Regions from separate parts of the Mesorhizobium sp. ISC15 genome, predicted to be linked through region 1. Evidence: predicted binding sites of a transcription regulator. Region 1 holds the regulator's gene; each other region holds the start of a gene.
The links. Region 1 encodes PhoB, which activates phosphate uptake and scavenging genes when phosphate is short. Its sites were predicted from a motif close to TGTCATNNANCTGTCAT; they were not measured.
Positions count from the first base shown of each region.

Region 1 (4,211 bases):
AGATTTCGGACAAGGTGATCGTCTGGCTCGATACGCTGAAGAGCGCCGGCCTGATCGAAAGCCGGTTCAACTCGATCTTCTTCTTCACCGGCGCAAGCCGCGAGCCGGAACTGGCCGGTATCTGGGGCGCGGTCGTCGGATCGTTCCTGACCATGATCGTAACGCTCGCCATCGCCTTCCCGATCGGCGTTTCGGCGGCGATCTATCTTGAGGAATTTGCGCCCAAGAACCGGCTGACGACGATCATCGAAGTGAATATCAACAATCTGGCGGCGGTGCCTTCGATCGTCTTCGGCCTGCTTGGACTTGCCGTATTCCTGAATTTCTTCGGCCTGCCGCGCTCGGCCCCGGTGGTCGGCGGCATGGTGCTGGCGCTGATGACCCTGCCGATCATCATTATCGCCTCACGCGCTTCGCTGCGCGCCGTGCCACCGTCGATCCGCGAGGCGGCGCTTGGCATCGGAGCGTCCAAGGTCCAGACCGTATTCCATCACGTCCTGCCGCTGGCGATGCCGGGTATCATGACCGGCACCATCCTCGGAATGGCGCATGCGCTGGGTGAAACCGCGCCGTTGCTGATGATCGGCATGGTCGCCTTCATCGTCGACATTCCCGGTGGCTTCACCGATCCCGCGACGATCCTGCCGGTGCAGATATTCATGTGGGCCGATTTTCCTGAAGCGGGGTTCCAGCAGAAGACTTCGGCGGCGATTTTGATTTTGCTGGTGTTTTTGGTCATCATGAATGCCATCGCGGTGATACTGCGCAGGCGCTTCGAGCGGCGCTGGTAAGGAGTAGAGGATATGAACATCATGACGGAAGCCAGCGTCGAGCAGAAACTGAGTAGCGGAACCAACGAGCCTTCGATCAAGATGAAGGGCGAAAAGGTCTCCGTTCATTACGGCGAGAAGCGAGCTCTGTTCGACGTGGATCTCGATGTCCGCGAGAACCAGGTGACGGCGTTGATCGGCCCATCGGGCTGCGGCAAGTCGACCTTTCTGCGTTGCTTGAATCGAATGAACGACACGATCGACATCGCGCGGGTAAGCGGCAAGATCACGCTCGACAACGAGGATGTCTACGACCCGAAAATCGATGTCGTCGAGCTGCGAGCTCGCGTCGGCATGGTGTTCCAGAAGCCGAACCCGTTTCCGAAGTCGATCTACGAAAACGTCGCCTACGGTCCGCGCATTCACGGTCTGGCCAGGAGCAAGGCGGAGTTGGACGGCATCGTCGAATCGAGCCTGAAGAAGGCCGGCCTGTTCAACGAGGTCAAGGATCGCCTGCTCGAGTCGGGCACTGGCCTTTCCGGTGGCCAGCAGCAGCGTCTGTGCATTGCGCGCGCCATCGCTGTGTCGCCGGAAGTGATCCTGATGGACGAGCCTTGTTCGGCGCTCGATCCGATCGCCACCGCCCGTGTCGAGGAACTGATTGACGAACTGCGCCAGAACTACACGATCGTCATCGTCACCCATTCGATGCAGCAGGCAGCGCGTGTGTCGCAACGCACGGCGATGTTCCATCTCGGCTATCTGGTCGAGGAGGGCGCGACCGACAAGATGTTCACCAACCCCGACGACAAGCGCACCCAGGACTACATCACCGGCCGGTTCGGCTAAGCGGTCCGGCTAATTTTCGAGCACGAGGACAGTATCATGGGTGAACATACCGTCGCATCTTTCGACGAGGAATTGGAGCACATCGACAGGCTGATCCGCGACATGGACGAGCTCGCCGCCGCGATGGTCGCAGCGTCGATCCGCGCGTTGCTTGCGTCAGATAATGCGATGGCGCAGCGCGTCGTCTCGGATGACGCCATCATGGATGCGCGGCAGCGCGAACTCGACGACAGCGCGATCACGCTGATCGCCAAGCGGCAGCCGATGGCGCAAGATCTGCGCGCCGTGGTTGGCGCAATCCGGATGGCCGGCGATCTCGAGCGCATCGGCGACCTGGCCAAGAACATAGCCAAGCGGGTCAGCGCCGTCGGGCAGAGCGCCACGCCGCGTAATCTCTCGCACGGTATCGACGCGATGGCGGATCTCGTTCTCGAGCAGCTCCGCGGCGTGGTCGAGCACTATGTGTCGCGCAACGCCGGCGCGTTGAAAGAGCTGCGCGCCGCCGACGAGAAGATCGACGTGAAATACACGGCGGTTTTTCGCGAACTCCTGACCTACATGATGGAGGACCCGCGCAACATCACCGCCTGCACGCATCTTCTGTTCTGCGCCAAGAATCTCGAGCGTATCGGCGATCATGTCACCAACATCGCCGAAAACGCCTACTATGTCGTGACCGGGCAGCAATTGCCGGCGGATCGACCGAAGCTCGACGAAACGACGATGTCGGCGTCGGCGACATGACAGGGGTAACCGGCCGATGATCGCGCCGCGCATCATGGTGGTGGAGGACGAAGAGCCGCTGGGCGTCCTCCTTCGCTACAATCTGGAATCCGAAGGCTATCAGGTCGAGGTGGTGACGCGCGGCGACGAGGCCGAAATCCGGCTTCAGGAAAACGTGCCCGATCTTCTGGTGCTCGACTGGATGGTGCCGGCGGTTTCGGGCATCGAGCTTTGCCGTCGCCTTCGGGTGCGTCCCGAAACCGAGCGGCTGCCGATCATCATGCTGACCGCGCGCGGCGAGGAAAGCGACCGGGTGCGCGGCCTCTCGACCGGGGCCGACGACTATCTGGTCAAGCCGTTCTCGACACCGGAATTCATGGCCAGGGTCAAGGCGCTGCTGCGCCGCGCCAAGCCCGAAGTGCTGTCCAGCGTGCTGAAGGTCGGTGACATCATGCTCGATCGCGAATCGCACAGGGTCTATCGCAAGAAGAGCGAGATCCGGCTCGGGCCGACCGAATTCCGGCTGCTCGAATTCATGATGCGGCACCCGGGTCGGGTGTTCTCGCGCAGCCAGTTGCTCGACAATGTCTGGGGCGAGACGATCTACATCGACGAGCGCACGGTGGACGTCCATGTCGGCCGGCTGCGCAAGGCGGTCAACAATGGCCGCATGCCCGATGTCATCCGCACCATCCGCGGCGCGGGCTATGCGATCAGGGAAGACTGAACAGACTGCCTGAATTCAAGCTGCGTTCTTCCATTCAGGCCACGTGCTTCCTGGCCGTGCCGGACTTCCCTTGCGCGCCCGGCGCGAAAATCTCCTGGTCGACGAAGCTCAGCGCTCGCATGGCGCAGCCTTCGCGGATCAGCGGCAGCTCGTTCGGCTCGGTGTCGAAGGAAATCGAACCCGAATGCTGACCGCCGGCGGTCTGAGCGATGGCCTCGCGCAGGGCCGGCTCGATCAGGTCGAAGGCGGCAGCGCTGGCGCCGACCATGGCGACCGGCGCCGGATCGATCAACGCGAACAGGCTGCCAAGCCCGAAGCCGAGCGCTTCGCCGGCCTTGCGGTAGGCTTCGCGCTCGGGTCCGTCCGTCTGGCGCGCCCGGGCCGCCAGTGCCCGCATCTCGGCGTCGCTGACATCGGCGACCGGCTCGGCGTTCTCGCTCAACTGCCTTGCATTGCGCCAGATGGCGTAGTTGCCGGCATAGGCCTCGACGCAGCCGCGCCGCCCGCAGCGGCAAAGCGCGCCGCCCGGCCGGTGGATCATGTGGCCGAATTCGCCGCCTGAGGAATGGGTGCCGGTGAACAGTTCGCCCTTCAGCACCAGCCCCATGCCGATGCCGTGGGAGAGCAGGATGGCGATGAAATCGTCGCGGTAGCGATCCGGGTCGCGCCAGCGCAGCGCCACGGCCATCATGTTGCAGTCGTTCTCCATGATGGCCGGGATGCCGAACTCACGTTCCAGAATGTCGGCGAAGGCAATGTTCGTCTGCGGCGTGATCGGCGACCACAACATGGCGCGCGCATGGGAATCGGTGATGCCCTGGATCGCCAGCGCGATGCGGGCGACGCTTTGGACATCGAGATCGGGATCTTCGAGCCGGCGCCGGACGATGGCGACACATTCGTCGATCAGCTCGTCGCGCGACATGGTCAGCGTGTCCAGCCGGCGCTGTTCCTCGGCGACCACTTGTCCGGCATAATCGATGACGGCGACCGAAAGGAAATTCAGCGACAACACGACGGCCAACACCGCTGCCGCTTCCGGATTGAGGCTAAGGCCGACCTGCGGCCGGCCGCGTTTCAGCGAAACGGTCTCGCTCGCTTTGCTCTCGGTCAGGATGCCTTCCTGGATGAGGTCGGAAGAG
Region 1 covers NZ_JAVSPX010000001.1:596,445-600,655, reverse strand. Annotated here, with positions in the region: gene pstA (phosphate ABC transporter permease PstA) at 1-791, shown strand, start outside; gene pstB (phosphate ABC transporter ATP-binding protein PstB) at 804-1,619, shown strand; gene phoU (phosphate signaling complex protein PhoU) at 1,656-2,363, shown strand; gene phoB (phosphate regulon transcriptional regulator PhoB) at 2,380-3,069, shown strand; gene RPG13_RS02955 (ROK family protein) at 3,104-4,211, opposite strand, start outside.

Region 2 (4,211 bases), 3.4 Mb from region 1:
GGCGGCCCAACAAGCATCACCCCGAGTTGCCGCCGCGCCACAAGCTGCGCAACCGGCTGATCGCCAAGGTGCGGGCGGCAGTGGAGCGGCCTTTCGCCGTGTTCAAGGAGCGTTACGGCATGCGACGCCTGCGCTTCTTCAACCTCGCCACCAACCGCACGCAGTGCATACTGGCCGCCTGCGCTTACAATCTGCGCACCATGATTGGCGTCCTCTATCCACCCGATGAGAGGCGGACATGAGGGAGGAGTGCGTCCACAATCCGGCAGGATGGCTGCCTAAACCGACAAAGGCCCCGCAAGGGCCGCGGAAAACCGCTCTGCCGGCCTTCAAAAAGGCCCTCACTGACCACCGAAATCCACTTCGCTCCCCGTGCAAAGCCCTCACAAGGGGAGAAGGCAAGGGTGCGTGCCCAATTTTTTTCATCCGGGACACGAGATAGCCGGCAAAGCGTCATTGGCGAGCCATCATTGCCACCTATCTATTGGTTGCGGGTCGGCGGTCGAGGAGGCGATGGATGAACGACAGAATCAACACCCTGGATGAGCTTTTGAGCGATCCGATGATCAAGCTCGTGATGGAACGCGATCGCGTGCAGCCAGCGGCGCTTCGCACGCTGCTTGAAGAAAAGGTTCGTCGGGCGGAGGATGATGCGCCGGTCAACCCCGATCGCTTTGTGCCGCCGGCTCACATGGTGGCCGAGACCTGCCACAAGCTATGGCTGTGCAGCTAGGCAACAGTGCCTGACAGGGTCAGCGGTCTTTCGCGCTGTCCCGCGGACGCTTCGATGAAGAAGCCCCTAACAATTTGATTCAAACTTTGTTGGTAATTTCTCGTTAGTAATCTGGACTGGTTTGTCCGGCGGCGCTGTCTTGCCATCGGTCTGTTGTGTTTTGCGTACAGGTCCAGATGCGGTTATCAGGCGTCGTTATCTTCTCGATCGCAGCGCTGTGCCTTGCCGGCTGCACGTCGACGTCCAGCGTCGACGCGCTGCAAGTGCCGTCCAGCGAGACGACCAGCTCGGTTGTGAGGCCGCCCGCGCCGGTCGCGTCGGTCGGTGCCGCCGATGCCGCACCCGCCTTCGCTCAGGAAGAGGCGATGGACCAAGCCGTGGCGCTGGCTCCTCCAGAGCCTGTGGAAAGCATTGAACCACCCGCCGAGCCAATTGCCCTGGTGGCGCCGAAGCGGCTGGCGCGGGCAGCACCGATCCTCGCCGAGCCGGTCCAGCGCTATCGTTTTCGTGACGCCAAGCCGATCAATTTCGGCAGGGCCTCGCCCAGGCACCTCGCCGTTCACGGCGTCGACGTTTCACGCTGGCAGGGCAACGTGAACTGGGACAAGCTGCGCGCGCAGGGCGCGAACTTCGCCTACATCAAGGCGACCGACGGCGGCGATCATCTCGACCCGATGTTCAGGAAGAACTGGCGCAATGCCGACGCTGCCGGCCTCAAGCGCGGCGCCTATCACTTCTTCTATTGGTGCCGCACGGCAGGCGAGCAGGCCGACTGGTTCATCCGCAACGTGCCGAGGGTCGAGGGCGCCTTGCCGCCGGTGATCGATGTCGAGTGGAACGGCGAATCCAGCTGCAAGCGGCGGCCGTCGCGGCAAAAGGTGCTGGAGAAGATGCAGGTGTTCATGGACAAGCTGGAACGCCACTACGGCCAGCGGCCCATCATCTACACCGCACCCGATTTCTACCGCGACAATCTGCGTGGCGCTTTCCCCGACTATCCGTTCTGGCTGCGCGCGGTCGCACAGCACCCGTCAAAGGTCTATCCCGGCCGCAAATGGGTGTTCTGGCAGTATTCCGGCTCCGGCCTGTCGCACGGCGTGAGGGGCCGCATCGACCTCAACGTCTTCCACGGTGACGAGAGAGCCTGGCGGAACTGGGTTGGCGGGCGGCAGATGGTGGCCGAGGCGGAGTAGGCAGTCGCAGAGACCGCATTTGCAGGCCAGCCCGACGTGAGTATCGACGGACCCTGACCGCCTGTCGCGGAATTGTCATGGATCCGTCATCGCATTGAAATGTCGCTCCTCCAAAGCAGGTGGCTTCCATCCGAACAGGAGACGCCACCCGTGCCCCGCCATTCCGCGCTTTTCGTCCTGACGGCAGCGCTTGCTGCCTCCGTTTCGCTGCCGGCCCATGCCGACATGATGTTCAACCGGGTCGCGAGCTTCGCAGTCGCCGGAAACCTCCCGGCGGACGTCGAGAAGGCCACGCCGACTTCGTCCGAGATCATCGCGGCCTCCGAAGACGGCATGACGCTGGTCTATTCCGACAGCCCGCTCGGTGCGGTCGGTTTCATCGACATCACTGACCCCAAGGCGCCCAAGGCCGGCGGCATCGTCAAGATCGACGGCGAGCCGACCTCGGTTGTGGTGATCGGCGGCAAGGTGCTGGCCGGCATCAACACGTCGGAGAGCAAAGCCAAGCCTTCGGGCAACCTTACGGTCATCGACCTTGCCTCCAAGGCGATCGAAAGCACCTGCGACCTCGGCGGCCAGCCGGACTCGCTGGCGCTGAACAAGGACGGCAAGTTCCTCGCCATCGCCATCGAGAACGAGCGCGACGAGGAGGTGAACGACGGACAAATACCGCAGATGCCGGCGGGCGACCTCAAGATTTTCACGCTTGCCGAAGGCCAGCCTGATTGCGCGACGATGAAGACCGTGAACCTGGCGGGCATCGCCGGAGTCGCGGCGGAAGATCCGGAGCCGGAATTCGTCGCCTTCAACGAGGCTGGCGAGATAGCGGTCACGCTGCAGGAAAACAACCACATCGCCATCGTCAACGCCGAAACCGGCGCGATCGTCACGCATTTCTCCGCAGGCTCGGTCACGCTGGACAAGATCGACACCAAGAAGAACGGCGCCTTGTCCTTCGATGGCAAAATGGAAAACGTCGCGCGCGAACCCGATGCCGTGAAATGGCTCGACAATGACCGTCTCGTCGTCGCCAACGAAGGCGACTACAAGGGCGGCTCGCGCGGCTTCACAATCTTCAGCAAGAAGGGCGAGGTTCTCCACGAATCCGGCCCGTCCTTCGAGTATGAGGTTGCCAATGCCGGTCATTATCCCGACGCCCGGAACAAGAAGGGCATCGAGCCGGAAGGTCTCGAGACCGGCACCTTCGGCGAAGACAGGCTGATTTTCGTCGCTTCGGAGCGTGGCTCTGTTGTCGGCGTCTACAAGGACACCGGTGCTGAGCCTCAGTTTGCCCAGATCCTGCCCTCCGGTATCGCTCCAGAAGGCCTGGTCGCGATCCCATCGCGCAATCTGCTGGTCACCGCCAACGAGGCCGACCTGGTCGAGGACGGGCTCGCCCGCTCGCACGTCATGATCTACGAGCGCTCCGAGGGTCCCGCCACTTACCCGATGATCACGGCAAAGCTCACGGCAGACGGCACGCCGCTCGGCTGGGGTGCGCTTTCGGCGCTCGCGGCCGGCGATGCCGCCGGCAAGCTGTTCGCGGCCTCGGACTCGTTCTACGCCAACGCGCCCTCGATCTTCGAGATCGACGCCACGCAGACCCCGGCGCTGATCACCGGCAAGACCATCGTCACGCGTGGCGGCCATCCTGCGCAGAAGCTCGACATCGAAGGTATTGTCGCCGACGGTGAAGGCGGCTTCTGGCTGGCCAATGAAGGCGATCCGGCAAAGCTCGTCCCGCACGCCATCCTGCGCGTCAACGACAAGGGCGAGATCAAGCAGGAAATCGGCTTCCCGATGGAATTGCTCGCCCACCAGACCCGCTTCGGTCTCGAAGGCATCACGACCATCGGCGAAGGCGACGAGCTGACGCTGGTGATGGCAGTGCAGCGCGAATGGACCGACGATCCTAAGGGCCAGGTCAAGCTTTTGGCCTACAAGCCGAAGGCCAAGGAATGGTCGGCGGTGCGCTATCCGCTCGAAGCGACCGAAGCTGGCTGGATGGGCCTGTCGGAGATCGCCGCGCATGAAGGCAAGCTCTACATCCTCGAACGCGACAACCAGATCGGCGACCTAGCCAAGGTGAAGCGCGTCTATTCGGTGGCGCTCGACGCCTTCAAACCGGCCGAGCTCGGTGGCGAACTGCCGTTGATAGAAAAGACGCTGGTGCGCGACATCATCGGCGACCTGAAATCAGCCACCAACGGCTATGTCGTCGACAAGGTCGAAGGTTTCACCATCGACAAGAACGGCGACATCTTCGTCGCCACCGACAATGACGG
Region 2 covers NZ_JAVSPX010000001.1:3,955,354-3,959,564, forward strand. Annotated here, with positions in the region: gene RPG13_RS19020 (IS5 family transposase) at 1-242, shown strand, start outside; gene RPG13_RS19025 (hypothetical protein) at 518-733, shown strand; gene RPG13_RS19030 (glycoside hydrolase family 25 protein) at 910-1,926, shown strand; gene RPG13_RS19035 (esterase-like activity of phytase family protein) at 2,077-4,211, shown strand, end outside.
Region 2: RPG13_RS19035 (esterase-like activity of phytase family protein) is a predicted target of PhoB. The motif match lies at 2,000-2,016, and genes of this name have one in related genera.

Region 3 (4,211 bases), 4.9 Mb from region 1:
ATGGCGGGATCGCCGCCGAAGAACTGCATGGCCCATTCCAGGACCTGCATGGAGACGAAGAACAGCGGGATGGTGATGCACACGCCGATGATGTTGAACGAGATGTGCGCGTAAGCGGTCCGCTTGGCGTTCTTCGAAAGATTGAGCGAAGCCATCCACGAGGTGATCGTGGTGCCGAGATCGGCGCCGAGCGAGAAGGCGACGGCCGTCGTCCAGTCGAGAATGCCGGCGGCGCCAAGGCCCATCACAATGCCGATCGTCGCCGAGGACGAATGGATCATGGCGGTCACGCCGGCGGCGATGAACACGCATTTGAGGAGGTTGAGATAGGAGTCGGCCGTGAGGGTCTGCAGCAGGGCCATGACTTCAGGCAGGTTGCGAAGCGGGCGCAGGCCGCCGGTCATCAGGTTGAGGCCATAGAAGATCAGCGCGAAGCCCATGCAGGCGAGCGCAATGTTCTTGACCTTTTCGCTTTTGGCGAAGCAGTAGACCAGCGAGAACACGCCGGCCAGGATCAATCCAAGCGGGCCGAGCGGCAGGGCGATGAGCCCGTTGCCGAGCGTGGTGCCGATATTGGCGCCCATGATCACGCTGATCGCCGGTCTCAGGGCGATGACCCCGGCATTGACCAGGCCGACGACCATGACGCTCATCGCCGTCGACGACTGGATGACGCCGGTGATCAGCGTTCCTGCCAGCACGCCCTTGATCGGCGTTCCGGCGGCCTTGGCGAGAAAGGCGCGCATCCGGTTGACCGAAAGCGCCTGGATGCCGTTTGCCATGAAGTCGAGGCCGAGCATGAAGATGCCCAACCCCCCGATCACCGGCACGAGGATGTCCTTGAAGATATCTATGTCCATGTCACGCAGTCCCCAACAAGCCGTTACCACGGCGCGATATGACGTTCAGTTCAGGTGCTGCGCGAGGCAGCCTGGCTCTTCAGCTCAGTTTCCGACGGGCGCTTGGCTCGCCCAGTATTGTTCGACCTGGTCGACGAGCGCCTTCGGCAGCGGCACATAGCCGAGCGCGGCGGCGTCGCCCGCGCCCTGCGCGAAGGCGAGCCGGAAAAGGTCGTGCACGCGGCGATAGCGATGTTCCGAACGGCCCGAGACCTGAACGACCGCGAACACAGCCGTGCTGATCGGATAGGCGGCATCTCCGTCTCGATCGGTCAGCGAAGCGAAGAAATCGGTCGTTTGCGCCCAGTCGATGGACGTCGCAGCAGCCTGCACGCCGTCGGGCTCCGGCTTGACGAACTTGCCGGATTTGTTCTCGATCAGCGCGTAGGAAAGGCTGGCGCGCTGCGCCTGGCCGGATTCGGCATAGGCGATCGCCCCCTTCGTGTCATGCACGGCTCGAATGAGGTTCTGCGTGCCTTCGGCATCGGCGCCGAGCGGCCACGAGATCAGTGTGTTGGCGCCGTATTTGCTCTTCCACTCGTCGCTGACCGCCGACAGATACTCCGTGAACACAAAAGTCGAGCCGGACCCATCCTTACGGTGAAGAACGCTGATCCTAAGATCGGGCAGCGTCAGATCCGGATTCGCCGCCTTGATCGCGGGATCGGACCATGACTGGATCTTGCCCAGATAGATGTCGGCCAGAAGCGGCCCCGTCAGGCGAAGGCTTCCCGGGCCAATGCCGTCGAGATTGACGACGACGGCGATGGCGCCCATCACGATCGGAAACTGCTGGCGGCCGGCTTTCCTGAGGTCGGCGGCGTTGATCGGCGCATCCGTCGCGGCAAAGTCCATGTCCGGCTGGTCGAGACGCAGGATGCCGGCGAGCGAGCCGACGATCTCATAGTCAACCTTCCAATCGGGCGAGATATAGTCGCCGCCATCTGCGCGGGCGCTCTCGTAGGCCGTTGCCCATTTGCCGATGATCGGGGCAGCCAGTGTCGATCCAGCGCCGCGAATAGGCTCAGCCTGCGCAGCGGCACCGATCATCAAGGCAACAGCCAGCGTGATGGCGCCACTTGATCCGGTTATCTTCGGCCATTTGCGCCGAAGTGACGCAAAGCTTGCTGGAAACATCATGGCGATCCCCGACTATACTGCGCAAATAAAAATCTACTTTTCAGTCTTGGCAGATATCAACAGTCGTCCGCCCGGCGAACACACACCGGCCGAGAGACAACATTGCTCATCGTATGAACCTTGGTTAACAATTGGATGACAGAGATCTTGTGGGGCGAATCTTTTTTATTCGGATTTTCCGCGATCACTTGTCCCGCCCGTTCCTCGGACTCCTATGAAGAATTGGGGTCCGAAGGACTGGGCTCCAACGTTGCGCCTCGCGCTCACCCTTCTCCCCCTTGTGGGAGAAGGTGTCGCCGAAGGCGACGGATGAGGGGTGTTCCAGCTTGGCAACGACGGCGCTCCGTCCAACACCCCTCAACCGTCTTGGCGCTGCGCGCCAATCCACCTTCTCCCCCAAGGGGAGAAGGGGAGAAGGAAGTCTACGCAGCCCTCACTTCGCGTCGTGGAAGATGATGCCGACGGTATGGCGCATGCCGGAGCGAAGCCTACTGACGCCGTGCCTGAGATTGACGCGGTAGCTGCCTTTGCTGCCCTGGACCGGACGATTGTGCACCGCGAAGGCGACCGCATCGCCCTGGTGCAACGGCACCACCTCGGCCCGGCTCTGCATGCGCGGGCGCTGTTCGGTCAGCACGAACTCGCCGCCGGTGAAGTCCTTGCCGGGTTCGGACAGCAGGATCGCCACCTGCAGCGGGAAGGCAAGATCGCCGTAGAGATCCTGATGCAGGCAGTTGAAGTCGCCGGTACCATATTGCAGCAGAAGCGGCGTCGGCCGTGTCTGGCCCTGGTCATGGCATTGCTTGAGGAACGCGGCATGCTCGTCCGGATAGCGCTGGGCGATGCTCATGCGCTGGTTCCAGTCGTTGGCGACCGCGGCGAGGCGCGGATAGAGCGCGGTGCGCAAGCCGCCGATCAGCTCGGGCAAGGGATAGCGGAAATAGCGGTACTCGCCCTTGCCGAAGCCGTGCCGCGCCATATGGACATGGCTGCGGAAATGGCTCTCGTCCGGGTAAAGCCCGGCGACCTCCCGGCATTCTTGCGGCGTCAGCAGCTTTTCCATCACCGCGCAGCCATAGCCGCTCATCTCCCCGGCCAACGCCTGCCAATCATATGCGGCGACGCGCGTCTCCGCCGATCGGACCGCTGCCCTCGAACCTATCGAATGAATGGTCATGGCTTTGCCTCCTCTGGCTTCGTCCTGCCCATCAGATGGGTGAAACAGTGCGCGCGAACCACCCGTTTCCTGCCAAAGGGGTTGCATAGTTCGGTGTGTCGCGTCTCACAATCTCAAGCACCGGTGGCGCCGTTTTCGGGCGCTGGCCTGATCGCTCCGCCCCCCGAAGTAGCGAGGTAGAGGGCGGCGGCCAGCATGATCGTTGCCCCAAGCATGCCGACGAACGATGTCCGCTCGCCCAGGAAAAGTGCCGCGCCCAGGGCGCCGAACACGCTTTCGGCGCTGACGATTACCGCCGCGTGGCTGGCCGAGGTGAAACGCTGGGCAATCGTCTGGATGCCGAAGCAGACGGCGGTAGAGAATACGCCGAGCACAAGCAGTTGCGGCCAGGCATCGAACGCATTGGCAGGCGACAGATTGCCATGGAAGAAGCCGAGCGGCAGGCTGATCACCGCCGCGCCAAGGAACTGCGCCGCCATGGCGGTGAACGGGCGTCCATAGGTCTGCGCATGACGACCGAGCTCGACCATCCAGAGCGCGTAGCAGGCCGCCGACAGCATGATCGCCACATCGCCCTGGTTGAAGCTGGCGATGCCGCCGGACAAGAGCAGCGCGCCGACCAGCGTCAGGCCGGCGGCGAGGCCGACGGCCGCTGTCAGCCGCTCGCCGACCAGCAGCCACGCCGCGAAGGGCGTCATCACCGTCGCCGTGCTGACCAGAAAGCTGGCATTCGTCACCGACGTGCCGAGATAGCCGATCTGCTGCAGGACGATCGCGATTGCAAACAGCACGCTGACCCTTGCCAAGCTCGCGCGATAGAGGCCGCCTGGCGGTCGCCGGGGTTCGGTGGCGATCAGCGGCAGCACCAGGATCCAGCCGATCAGGCAGCGCATGCCGACCGCGCTCAACGGGTCGAGATGGTCCAGAATGGTCTTCTGCGAAACATTGCCGAGGCCCCATAGTGCCGCGGCGAACAGAAGCAGAAGATTGGCATG
Region 3 covers NZ_JAVSPX010000001.1:5,474,262-5,478,472, forward strand. Annotated here, with positions in the region: gene RPG13_RS26410 (Na/Pi cotransporter family protein) at 1-860, opposite strand, end outside; gene pstS (phosphate ABC transporter substrate-binding protein PstS) at 945-2,039, opposite strand; gene RPG13_RS26420 (2OG-Fe(II) oxygenase) at 2,473-3,216, opposite strand; gene RPG13_RS26425 (DMT family transporter) at 3,330-4,211, opposite strand, start outside.
Region 3: pstS (phosphate ABC transporter substrate-binding protein PstS) is a predicted target of PhoB. The motif match lies at 2,164-2,180, and genes of this name have one in related genera.